3 regions of the Reinekea marina genome follow, and region 3 is predicted to be linked to each of the others. Evidence: predicted binding sites of a transcription regulator. Region 3 holds the regulator's gene; each other region holds the start of a gene.
What was found. The regulator sigma-54, encoded in region 3, starts transcription at its own class of promoters, with help from an activator protein. The targets are predictions, from matches to a motif close to TGGCACNNNNNTTGCTNT.

Region 1 (4,416 bases), 840 kb from region 3:
TCATTGGAATTGAAGAAGGAATCACTATTTTCCAAACGTGGGTTGTCCAGTTTAATCGCAGTACCTTAGATACATTAAGTAAGTCTTTATCTATGGCTGCGACACCAACAGCGGTGTTTATGAGCGTTGGCCACATGCAACATAGCGTTACGGTAAACATTGACGTGAGGAAAGATTTTGAAAACATAGGATCATCAGTAACATAGGTTGCGCTAACCACCATAGTGACCAGTGGTAACCAAGCCAATGGCGACACGGGTTTAAATATTTGAATAACTGGATTTAATGCACTGTAAATAGCTCCGTTTAACCCAATGAGAATACCGACCGGAATGGCGATCAATGATGCCAATAAAAAGCCAGCTAACACGGTGATTAGGCTGGTAAATATTTGATCAAAGTAAGTGGGCTTTCCAGTATATTCACGTACTTTGGCAACATAGGTTGGATCATCGGCTAAACGCTGCGCATTTCGCTCTGTTTGTCGCTCATGAAAAGCGATTTCTTTCTCTCTTTCCCGTTGGTGGTCATCCACAAGACTGTGCCATTGTTCGTAAACAACCACCGGACCAGGAAAAACACCTAAGGATGTTTCTATTTTTGATGAGCCTGCCTGCCAAATCAATAAAAACAACGTAATTCCGATCATAGGAAATACGAGGGAAAGAATGGTTTTGATGTCAAAGAATGACCATAGGCTAGTCATGTCTTCTTTTTTTATCTGATTAAGTTTCAAAAGCGTTGAACTAATCATTGGGTAACCTTTTTTTTACGGGTAAATTTGCAACGTTTAAATCGGAGTTCAGGGTAACCTGCTAAGCAATGTTACCCATCCACCTAGTGTTTAAGGTTTTTCTGAACCTTTTAATCCAATATCGAAACTCTCTAAATAGCTATTTGGGAAACGGCCATCATAAGTAACCTGATCGATAAACTCGTTCATTGGGGGTTTAAAGCCAGATTCAGTAGAGAAGTCTGGGAAGTCAGTAGCTTTAAATCCATACTCTTCAATGAGCGCTTGTGCCGCGACGGCGTATATATCGGGGCGGTACACTTTTTTAGCTGTTTCCATGTACCAGTCATCCGTTTTTTGCTCAGAAATTTGACCCCAACGTCTCATTTGGGTGAGGTACCAAATAGCATCGCTGTAATAGGGGTAAGTTGCGTTGTGACGGAAGAACACATTGAAATCGGGGGCAGCACGCTTATCGCCCTTTTCATACTCAAAGGTGCCGATCATACTGTTTGCAATCACTTCAAAATCGGCGCCGACGTATTCGCTTCTAGATAATATTTCGACACTTTCGTTTCGATTGGCGTTGTCGTTTTCATCTAACCATTTCGCAGCACGAATGAGTGCTTTCACGACGCGAATATGGGTATTAGGATACTTATCAGCCCATTCTGAATTTACGCCAAAGACTTTCTCAGGATTATTCTTCCAAATATCGTAATCCGTTATTACGGGAACACCTATGCCTTTAAAAACGGCTTGTTGATTCCAAGGTTCACCAACGCAATAACCGTCAATGGTACCGGCTTCTAACGTTGATGGCATTTGAGGAGGCGGTGTAACCGATAGCAGTACATCAGCTGATCGCTGACCGCTAGTATCTCCTTCGGCGGGAGCATAAAAGCCAGGATGAATACCGCCAGCCGCTAACCAGTAACGTAATTCGTAATTATGAGTCGACACTGGAAACACCATTCCCATATTGAATGATTTACCTTCGCTATTGAAACTTTCTATAACGGGCGCGAGTGACTTTGCGCTTATGGGGTGCTGTGGTTTGCCATCTGCCATGGTTGGGATATATGGTTTCATTTGCTCCCAAACCGAATTCGACACAGTGATGGCATTGCCATTTAAGTCCATGCTGAATGCCGTGATAATGTCGGCTTGTGTGCCGTAACCTATGGTAGCTGCAAGTGGCTGACCAGCTAACATATGTGCACCATCTAACTGACCATCGATGACTCGATCTAAAAGTACCTTCCAATTGGCCTGAGCTTCTAATGTGACGTAAAGACCTTCATCTTCGAAATAACCTTTTTCGTAAGCGATGGCAAGTGGCGCCATGTCAGTTAACTTAATAAAACCAAAGGTGAGATCTTCTTTTTCGGGGTAACCTACTTCACCATTGGATGTCGCACTTAAAAACACACCTGCACTGACAATGGCTATTTTAGAAAACTGAAGCCTTAAATTTTTGAGTAATGACGCACTTTTTTTACGGGCTACTTTCATTGACACTCTCCGCCTTGAAGAAAATTCGCTTACAAAAAAAGCGCCTGGAGACAAACACATTTTAGTGCTCGTCTTCAGGCGCCTTTGCCTTAATTGATATCTGCGTCGATATCAATCTCTAATTGTTTGCTTAAACACTTTTAAGCTTTCAAACTAGAAATAGCATTTAGCGTGCCAACGTCTTAAAACTACCGTTACACCAGTAAAACTGGCTACTTCACTGAATGAATGATTAATAAACGGCTGGACTTTATTCTCCAAATCGGTGCGTAAAATTATTTATGCACCAAAAAGTATCATGCTTTATTTAAATAAAACCCACTCAGGTGTCCTTGCTTACTTATTCGAACGCGCCCTTGAACTGCTTCGTCCTGCCAATGATCGCTGATTAACTCAAATGCCGAAAGGTTCTTAAAATCAATGTCTGTTTTTAAAGCGTGGTTGTACGCTTTAGGCAAATACACTTTGCTCACAATGGTATTAAGCTCTGGTGAAGGTAATATTTGTTGCCATCGCAACATTTGAGTTAATAACCAATAGGCAAGATTTACAGCAGGCTCATTTACGGTTGTACCAGAAAAGATTTGATTCGCTTCTAACGGCCAAGCAACTTCACCCTGAGGCTTTTTGGATACAAAACCATACTTTAATTGCGCTACAGTACAATTAAGATAATGTGGTTGACTCAAAATATTCAACAACTCTTCCTTATGATTATCGGTATCAATCCATTGACATGCACTGTGTAGCGCACGAATAATTTTAAAATGTTTATCAGGGTATTGATTAGCCCAATGTTCGTTCACGCCTAATACTTTTTCCGGTATATTTCCCCAAAGGTCATAGCCTGTTGTCACCATTTGGCCAATACCCTGCTCCATGGCTAGGCTGTTCCAAGGCTCACCGACACAATAGCCATCTATTATGTCTTCCTTCAAATAGGTCAACATGTTAACCGGTGGCACTACGACAATTTTCACATCAGTATCGGGATTGATATTCGCTTGGGCTAACCAATCTCTTAATAAATAGTGATGCGAAGAGTACGGATAGACCATTGCAAAACGGAGACTTTTCTTATTTCTAGTCTCAATCAATCTTTTTAAGGCAACTCCAGATTTTATATCGCCTTCTTGGTACGCAAACTCTTTCATAGATTCAAAAAGCGCATTGCTGACCGTTATGGCGTTTCCATTTTGACTTAAAGTAAAAGCCGATTGCATCGGGGCCTTTAATATACCAAGTCCTATGCTCGACGCTAAAGGTAGTGCCGCTAACATGTGCGCCCCGTCGAGTACATTAAACGCCACTTTATCTCTAATACTTGCCCAAGATGCTTCTTTACTTAACACAACTCGAACGCCTTCTTGCTCGAAGAATCCTTTTTCTTGTGCTATCACGAACGGAGCACAGTCTATTAAGGGGATAAATCCTAACCTGACTGTGTCTGAATTGTTCTTATTTACTTTTTGGGCAGACATTAAGATTTACCTCCCATTACGCTCATCACAGAAATAATATCCTGAGCAACATCTACTAACTTTTGACTGCGACTCATCGCCAGATTTCTCAAAGCTTGGTAGGCCGCTGGCTCATCGCATCCTTGATTTTTCATAATGAGCCCCTTGGCTTTGTCTATTATTTTACGATCTTCTAATTGAATTTTTACAGTATTTAGTTCTGACTTCAGTGCTTGAAACTCACGAAACCTTGCTACCGCAACTTGTAAAATTGGTTTCACCCGACCTGCACTCATACCATCGACCACATAGGCACTGACACCGGCTCTAACCGCCGCTTCAATTTGTTCACTGTTATCTTCCTCGGCAAACATAACAATTGGACGAGGGTTATCCTTGGTCAACCGAGACATATTTTCGAGCATGTCTCTATCGGGTGATTCGATATCAATAATGACAATGTCGGGTTGCGATTCATTAACCGCTTGAGTGAGGTGATGGGTGCTTTCTAAACGTCGAATAACCCGATAACCATTATCAAGCATGGCCTGCTCAACGATAGCGGCTCTTGCGGGTTCATTATCCACTAACATAACCGTTAACTCGGTCACTTTGAGGGTCCTTACAGTAATGTACTAGGCAGTTTTACATGAGTGATTGTCGAGATACTAACCAGTTGTAGAGCAGAAACAAAATAGAATTTTAATT
Region 2 (4,416 bases), 460 kb from region 3:
GACGAGCGTACAAATGTTACTATCCCAGAAGGAACGCAAGCATCCGAGATTGCCAGTCAATTAAGTTCCTATGCAGGAGTGACCGCAACCGCTGAAACTAACCTTACCCTACGCGCCGAAGATTACGTTAACGGTGGCGATATGAATTTATACATAAATGGGCAAGTGATTACTGCAAACGATTTCCAAGGCATCGTGGATGAGATTAATTCATACTCTGGAACTTCGCTCAATAGTATCAGTGCCGATCTAAATGCAGATACTGGAAATATTGAAATCACCTCAAGTATCGGTATTGATATCTCAGTTTCTATTGAAACAACCAACGATTTAGATGGTTTGACAATTCAAGGCTACACCAGCACGGCACCGGTGACTCTAGGCCGAGGCGTGGACGCAGAAACTAACGCACGCGTGGGCGGCTATGTTGATATCGTATTGAACGAAGGCATTACCATGATCGAGCCAGACCCACGTGTGGCAGGCTTGTTCAATGGTTTAAACGATGCCAGCTTTGAACCGTTTGTGATTAATGAGTTTGATCCTGATGATCCTGAATCCTACAACGAAACTGCATCGTTAACGGTTTACGATTCGTTAGGTAACCAGCATCAATTACAAATGTACTACGTGAAAGACCCTGATGACCCGGTGCGCCCACAAGCGTTAAACAGTTGGACGGTTTATGCGTTAATTGATGGTGAGCCAATTGGTGATCCGGATGCGTCATTGCCGTTCCCTCAAAACATTGAGCCAACGCATGCATCATTTAAACTGCACTTTAATGCCGATGGCACCATCGATGAAGAAAACACGGGTGAGTTCTTAATCTCGAATTGGGACCCTGTGGATTCTGAAGGAAATGGAAACGGTGCTTACACATCACTTAATGTGGCAGAAGGGGGTGTTTCACCCGTACCCGATCCGAACACGAACTCGAACTTTTCGATTTCATTTGGTGGAACGACACAATACGGTGGTCCTTTTGCTCGTTACGATTTTCAGCAAGATGGCTATTCAAGTGGCCGACTCAAAGACTTAGAGATCAATGACGACGGAACCATATTCGCACGTTACACCAATGGTGAAGCACAAGTACTTGGGCAAGTCGCATTGGCCTCTTTTGCCAACATGGAAGGGTTAACACCTGTTGGCCAAACGGAGTGGCAAGAAAGCTTTGAATCGGGCGATGCCACCATTGGTGAAGCCGGAACAGGCTTGCTTGGCACACTTCGATCGGCCGCACTCGAAGACTCGACTGTCGACTTATCGGAACAACTGGTTCATTTGATCATCGCACAACGGAACTACCAGGCCAGTGCGAAGACGATTGAGACAGCGAATGCCGTAACGCAAACGATTATTAATTTGAGGTAGTAAAAAGATAGCTGCAAGTTTTTAACTGCAAGCTGCTAGTAAGGGCAAGGTTAAAAGATAGTTATTGGCTGCGGGCTGCGGGTTTTAGGAAAAACCCATAAACCAAAGCGTTACCGTTGGTGGTTTAGCCATACTTGTAGGAGCCTTCGGAACGCAGTGGAGAGGCGATGGAGTAGCACAAAGCAATCGCGTCTTCGCAAGCTTCGAACACTCCTACCAGGTGTGTGGCCGGTTTATGATGTTGAACAAACTCGCAGCACGCAGCTCGCAGCCCAAAACGACCTTAGCCTCTTCACATGCACCTGAAATCGGGTGGTGATGCGGTTGCTCTATGGCAACCGTTCACCGCTTTTTACTGCTAATCCTTACCGCCAAAACCGTCTGCTTTCTTATATTTGAAATTCAATAAAAACAGTCACTTATCCAGTGATTTTCATAAAACTCCATATAAATCAGTAGCTTGCAGCTTATAGCTTGCAGCTAGTCGCTCTAAAAACCTCCTTCAGAGGTTGTTGGCACACCTTTCGCATTACCAAACCTAAAGCAACACTATTAGGATTAAGAAAATGGATCGTGCGATATATATTGCGATGACCGGTGCGAAGAACAACATGCTTTCGCAAACCTCTCATTCGAACAACATGGCGAATGCTCGTACCTATGGTTTTAAAGCCGACTGGGCGCAAGCGCGTGCTATTCCTGTTTGGGGTGAGCACCATCCTTCACGCGCCTTTGCTTTAACCGAACGTCCTGCTTCCGATTTTAACGATGGTGCATTGATAGAAACCGGCAACGAGCTAGATACCGCTATCACTGGCGATGGTTTCTTTGCCACTCTCGATGCCAACGGGCAAGAAGCTTATTCGCGTCGAGGTGATTTTTCCGTCACACCATTGGGTGAACTGATCAATGGCAGTGGTCAGCCTATTTTAGGCGAGGGCGGTCCTATTGTTTTACCTCCTTATCAAAAAGTAGAAATAGGGACCGATGGTGTTATTTCTATTCGCCCGCCAGGTGCAGGGCCTCAAGGCATGATTGCGGTTGATACCTTAAAAATAGTAAACCCTGATTTTCAAAATTTTGAAAAAGGCACAGACGGTTTATTCCGCCCTGTGCAAGGGCCAGCCGTCTTACCAGCCGATCCATTGATGACCGTGATCACGGGGTTTGTTGAAGGCAGTAACGTGAACTCCGTTGCTGAGCTGACCAATTTATTATCGCTCAATCGTCAATACGAAACACAAGTGAAGATGATGAAAACCGCCGACGACATGTCACGTTCATCTGAACGTGTGTTGCAAATGAGTTAATCACCAACCAATTAAGAGGATAACATTATGCATAAGGCACTTTGGGTTGGTAAAACCGGCTTAGAAGCACAAGATATTTCACTCGCTACTATTTCAAATAATATGGCGAACGCTTCCACAACAGGCTTTAAAAAAGAGCGTGCGGTATTTGAAGATTTAATCTACCAGGTGCAGCGTCAGCCGGGTGCGCAAAGCTCGCAAAATACTCAGCTTCCTTCAGGCCTACAATTAGGTACGGGTGTGCGAACGGTTGGTACGCAAAAAGTATTTATGCAAGGTGATTTAAATATGACCGAGCAACCACTCGATATGGCAATAAATGGGCGGGGATTTTTTCAAATATTAATGCCAGATGGCACCATCAGCTACACCCGAGATGGTACTTTCCATTTAGATTCTGAAGGCAATGTGGTGACGGCAAACGGCTACCCACTAGAGCCAAACATTCAAGTACCCGAGCAAACCAAAACCATCACAGTAGGTACCGATGGCATCGTATCTGCAGTTTCAGAAGGCGATAACTTACCCGTAGAAATTGGCAACGTAGAAGTGGTCGATTTTGTAAACTCGGCTGGTTTGCAAGCTATTGGGAATAACCTTTATTTAGAAACGGCTGCCAGCGGTGCGCCAGCGGTTGGTGTACCAAGTTTGGATGGCTTTGGCTCTATTGTTCAAGGCGCATTGGAAAATTCGAACGTGACCATTGTAGAAGAAATGGTTGATATGATCGCAACGCAGCGCGCCTATGAAATGAACTCGAAAGTAGTGAGTACCGCCGACCAAATGCTCGGTTTCATTACGTCGAATTTGTAATAAATTAAAGTTAGAAGAGGCAATCGTGATGACTCATCTTAAAATTGTAATGGTAGTGATCGCCGCTTTGTTGGTATCGGCTTGTGGCGGGATGCAAATTTCTTCACTGCCGCAAGCGCCAAAGCCGGGTGATCCAGAATTCGCGCCGGTACCGTCTGAATCTTTACGACCACCTCCGAATTCTGGCGGCTCTTTATTCGTCGATAATTATGGTATAAGCCTATACGGCGATAAAAAAGCTCGCCGAGTCGGTGACATTATTACGGTTGTTTTATCTGAAAGTACGCAAGGTAAAAAGTCATCGCAATCTAAAACCAGTAAGTCATCAAACGCTACTTTGACAGCGCCTGTATTAGGCGGAGGCGATCCAATAGAGGCGCTCAGTGGCACCATTGGAGGCGATCGTAGTTTTTCAGGTAAAGGCGATGCCGATCAATCGAACTCTTTAAGCGGTAACATCACTGTGACCGTATCAGAAGTGTTACCCAACGGCGTCTTGCGAGTTAGGGGCGAGAAGTGGATCACCCTAAATACCGGTGCTGAGTTTATTCGTATTCAAGGCATGTTGCGCCCTGACGACATTAACTTAGACAACACCGTAGAAAGCCAAAAGTTAGCCGACGCTCGCATTACCTACAGTGGCGCAGGCGCTGTGGCCAGTGCAGCCAAACAAGGTTGGCTAACGGCCTTTGTTAATTCATCTTGGTTTCCATTTTAGGCCAGGGGCTGTAAGTATTAATTCGTAGGAGCCTTCGGAACAAAGTGGAGAGGCGATTGACCGGCACCATGCTATCGCGTCTCCGCGTTGCTTCGGGCGCTCCTACCATTGAGGTTTTTACAACGGCAGTTGTGCGGCATAAAGTTTGCAGAACAGAAGTATTAATTTAATTATCGTCAACGAGATGACACATATGAA
Region 3 (4,416 bases):
TGAAGACACTCGAACATCGACACACACAGCAACTTGGCGGTTTCCCGATGAAGCCGACATCCAACCGACAAGCTCAGGTAGCATAGGGGGCGGTAAATTATCGATGCAAGTAAAGCCAGCATCTTCTAATGTATTTAAAACCGTAGATTTACCAGACCCTGAGCGTCCGCTGATAATCACCAGCCGAAACGGTTGTGCCGTCATGGGTTGCCTCATTAAAAATTATTTTAGATTTAGCTAACAAACGTATTGAATAATGCTTCAACCGTGTCGCAGTCGCGTATGTTATCTAGTGTAGCAGAATTATTAACTCTTTCGACGACATTTGCTAATAACTGTAAATGCTCATCGGTGGCTTCAGGTGGAACGATTAAAACAAAAATAATATCGACGGGTTTGTGATCAATGGCTTCAAAATCGACCGCTTTATCGAGTTTAACTAATGCAGCGATGGGTGAATGAATACCATCTAAGCGACAATGGGGAACAGCGACACCTAAACCAATGCCAGTGCTTCCTAATCGTTCGCGTGCAACCAGTGCATCAAATAGGGCGTGTTCTGAGAGTCCGCTGAGCGACGGAGATAGTCGCTCAGCAAGCGTTTGAAGTACTTTCTTTTTACTTGCGCCGAAGTGGCCAATAAAGGTTCGTTCAACGCTCAGTACTTGTTGTAATGATGTCATAAGTGACTTTAGTTTCCGTGTGCGCGTGCGACCGCTTTTTCTTTATGTTTTAAAAGTTGGCGATCGAGTTTGTCTGTCATTTGATCAATAGAAGTGTATAAATCTTCATCGACGGCTTCAGCGTGCAGTTGCGCGCCTTTAATGTTAATCGAAGCCTCCGCTTTTTGTCTTAGCTTTTCGACGGTGAGCGTCACTTGAACATTTCCTATTTGATCATAGTGTCGCTGTAGCTTTTCTAAACGTGCATTTACAAATTCGTGGAGGGCTTCTGTGACTTCAACATGGTGACCGCTGATATTGACTTGCATGGGCTGCTCCTCTTGCAGTTATAAAAGATCCACTCCCTTGAGTAGATCGGGGTTGAACAACGAAGTTGTTGTTCATCAAGCTAATTTATTCTTCTTACTATTAAATATTGCTCTTGTCGGTCAAAACTTCAAGTCGAATTTGAAATATTTATGCGTTAAGTCAAACTCTTACGTTCATTTGACGGAGGAATGTTGAGTGCTTCTCTATATTTAGCAATGGTTCGTCGCGCTACTTTGATTCCTTGCTCGCCTAAAAGGGTTGCGATTTTAGAGTCGCTGAGCGGTTTCCGTGTGTTTTCAGCCGCAATGAGCTTTTTTATCAATGCGCGAATTGCGGTACTTGAGCATTCACCACCTGAGTCTGTACTGACGTGGCTGCTAAAGAAATACTTCAATTCATAGATACCACGGGGCGTATGCATGTACTTTTGAGTGGTAACTCGCGAAATAGTGGATTCGTGCATGTCTACTGCTTGGGCTATATCGTGCAACACTAAGGGTTTCATGGCTTCATCACCATAGTCGAAAAACCCGCGTTGAAACTCGACAATCGTAGTGGCGACTTTGAGCAGCGTTTCATTCCGGCTTTGCAAACTTTTAATAAACCAGCGCGCCTCGGCCAAGTGATCTTTTAGGTAATTGTTATCGGAAGAGTTATCGGCACGCTTAACCATAGAGGCATATGAGGAATTTACTCGAAGTTTGGGTGCAATATCGGGGTTTAATTCAACGCGCCATCGATTGTTTTTGATGTCTTTGCTTACAATGACATCAGGAACAACGTATTCCGAGTTTCCGGTATCTACCGTGCTTCCTGGCTTAGGGTTAAGAGTCTGAATGAGCAATATAGCCGCACGTAATTCATCCTCTTTGATTTTAAGCTTGCGCATAATGCCCGTGAAATCTTTTGTGCCGAGTAGGGCAATATGGTCTTCCACTAACTTGATGGCAATATCTCTATGATCGGTATCGCTGGGAAGTTGTTTTAACTGAATGGATAAACAATCGGATAAATCTGTGGCACAGACGCCAGGAGGGTCAAACTGTTGTAAACGGTGCAGTACCGCTTCGACTTCATCGAGTTCAAGCGGATTATCTTCAACAGAAAGGTCTTCAACCAAGCCTTCAAAAATATCGTTAACTTGGCTCGATAAATAGCCATCATCGTCAGTGCTTTCTAAGATCGCTTCGGCGATTATTCGGTCTTTGTCCGACATCGGCGTAAGATTGAGTTGCCATTGTAAATGGCTGAGCAATGAATCTGTAGTGCCATGTACATTTTCTAAGTTGTAATCGTCGTCTGCACTTGCTGTGCCGTGGCTGGTAGGCGTGTGAGTATAGATGTCATCCCAAGAGCTATCGACGCCCAGATCATCGGGAATATTTTCGGCTATTTCAATTTCTTTAGTCGGCTCGTTGGCGGTATCGGGTGTTTCAACGATGTCTTCTTTGGCTGTATTTTTTGCCGAATGATCAGCATCGGCAGATGCCATGTCTTCATTGACTTCTAACATTGGATTAGAGTCTAAAGCTTCTTGAATTTCTTGCTGTAAATCGAGAGTGGATAGTTGTAATAACTTAATCGCCTGCTGCAACTGCGGCGTCATCGTCAGAGACTGACTCATTTTAAGTTGTAGAGATGTCTTCATACTTTTTTACTACTCACTTACACGTGATTTAACAATAATAACTGAATACCTATAGCTCATCATAACCGATTTAATTAGATTAGCCCGTTATAACGTAAAAATAGTTTACTCGTTTTAAAGGCGAAATTGTTCTCCGAGGTAAATATCGCGCACGGTCTGATTACTTAATACATCTTCGGCACTGCCTTCGGCAATAATGTGGCCATTGCCGACAATGTAGGCTTTTTCGCAGATGTCGAGCGTTTCACGAACATTGTGATCGGTGATGAGCACAGCAATGCCTCGTTTTTGTAAATGGTAAATAATTTCTTTGATGTCCCCAACAGAAATGGGATCAACACCGGCGAAGGGCTCATCGAGCAATATAACCTTAGGCTCCATTGCTAGTGCTCGTGCTATCTCAACTCGGCGTCGTTCTCCGCCTGAAAGCGCCATTCCCAGACTGTCTCGAATATGCGTAACGCTAAATTCCTCTAATAACCCTTCTAAGCGTTCTTTTTGTTGAGCCTTATTTAGGTCTTTGCGCATTTGTAATATAGCTAAAATATTATCCTGTACGCTCAGTTTACGGAAAATCGATGCTTCTTGGGGCAAATACCCCAGTCCTTTCGCGGCACGTGCGTGCATGGGTAGGTGCGTAACTTCCTCACCATTGATGGTTACTTTTCCTTTATCGGCGGCAACTAAGCCAACCATCATGTAAAAACAGGTGGTTTTACCCGCGCCATTTGGACCGAGTAACCCAACAATTTGGGATTCTTCGACATCGATGCTGACATCGATAACCACCGGGCGCTTTTTGTAGCTTTTCGCTAAGTGCTGAGCGCTTAGAATGGCCATCAGTCAATTGCTCCAGGAATAATGACGAGTTCAGCTTGCTCATCTTCAGGGTTGCCCGTGAGCGCGCGTTGCGACTGAATGTTCATTAGGCCGGTTACAGTGTTGTATTCGATACGCTCACCATTAACGGTGTTTCCGTTTTGGCTAATCTGAGCGTTTCCAATAGTGATGATGAGGTTTTTGGCTGGGTAAAACTCAATTGAATTGCCTGAGACCTCAACGGAATTTCCATCTTCGTTGGGTAAGTCGATAAATCGCGCTGGGCTCCCCGTTGCTATGAGTTGCTGGAGCTGCTTTGTTTCTTGGTTCGTCTCTAAGCTGGTTTGTTGTGCGTAGATTTCTAAATGGCCTTGGCGAATAAAGACATTGCCCGTTAAGGTCACTAGCCCTGTCGCGGTTTCAAAGGTTTTTTTATCTGATTGTCCGGTGATCGGCAGTTCACGGTCTGCTGGTAGTGCGAGTGCGGTCGCGGCTAAGCAACTTAAGCTGCAAACTCGCCAAATGTTTCGTATTTTATGGTTCATAAACGAATGAGACCTCAGATAAAAAGTGAATATTTGTACCCATTGTATCTAATTCTGCCGTCATTCCTATGGCTTTAATGCGTTGCTGACCTTGAGTAACTTGCACGGCCAGATCGCTTTTTAATGCATTTTTAGCGGGATCTACCAAGAGTTGTTCGGTTCTAAGTATCAAGGGCGGGGAGCTTATGAGTTGTGTAGCCACTACATTCTCTTGGAAATCTATGTTGTCGTTTTCATCAATGAACGCGATGCTAGACGTGATACGCCATGTGCGTTGCTCTTGGTCAATTAAATGAATAATGGGCTGTGCGAATACTGTGCGCTTTGGGTCATTAAATACCGTCAGTGACTCACCTTTGGCGTGCAACGTTGCCTGACCTTGCTCGTCGTATCGTGTGATGTCTACGCCCGT

Region 1: the regulator sigma-54 is predicted to act here: its motif matches at 2,408-2,425, upstream of QWZ13_RS12075 (CmpA/NrtA family ABC transporter substrate-binding protein).
Region 2: the regulator sigma-54 is predicted to act here: its motif matches at 1,891-1,908, upstream of QWZ13_RS09880 (flagellar basal body rod protein FlgF).

What each region holds. Positions count from the first base shown of each region.
Region 1 covers NZ_JAUFQI010000001.1:2,238,758-2,243,173, forward strand. Annotated here, with positions in the region: gene QWZ13_RS12070 (ABC transporter permease) at 1-706, opposite strand, end outside; gene QWZ13_RS12075 (CmpA/NrtA family ABC transporter substrate-binding protein) at 845-2,248, opposite strand; gene QWZ13_RS12080 (CmpA/NrtA family ABC transporter substrate-binding protein) at 2,545-3,729, opposite strand; gene QWZ13_RS12085 (ANTAR domain-containing response regulator) at 3,729-4,319, opposite strand.
Region 2 covers NZ_JAUFQI010000001.1:1,858,370-1,862,785, forward strand. Annotated here, with positions in the region: gene QWZ13_RS09870 (flagellar hook-basal body complex protein) at 1-1,377, shown strand, start outside; gene QWZ13_RS09875 (hypothetical protein) at 1,534-1,683, shown strand; gene QWZ13_RS09880 (flagellar basal body rod protein FlgF) at 1,944-2,687, shown strand; gene flgG (flagellar basal-body rod protein FlgG) at 2,715-3,500, shown strand; gene flgH (flagellar basal body L-ring protein FlgH) at 3,529-4,218, shown strand; gene QWZ13_RS09895 (hypothetical protein) at 4,193-4,327, opposite strand; gene QWZ13_RS09900 (flagellar basal body P-ring protein FlgI) at 4,412-4,416, shown strand, end outside.
Region 3 covers NZ_JAUFQI010000001.1:1,400,570-1,404,985, forward strand. Annotated here, with positions in the region: gene rapZ (RNase adapter RapZ) at 1-216, opposite strand, end outside; gene QWZ13_RS07335 (PTS sugar transporter subunit IIA) at 234-683, opposite strand; gene hpf (ribosome hibernation-promoting factor, HPF/YfiA family) at 692-991, opposite strand; gene QWZ13_RS07345 (hypothetical protein) at 981-1,187, shown strand; gene QWZ13_RS07350 (RNA polymerase factor sigma-54) at 1,147-2,640, opposite strand; gene lptB (LPS export ABC transporter ATP-binding protein) at 2,755-3,480, opposite strand; gene lptA (lipopolysaccharide transport periplasmic protein LptA) at 3,480-4,004, opposite strand; gene lptC (LPS export ABC transporter periplasmic protein LptC) at 3,994-4,416, opposite strand, start outside.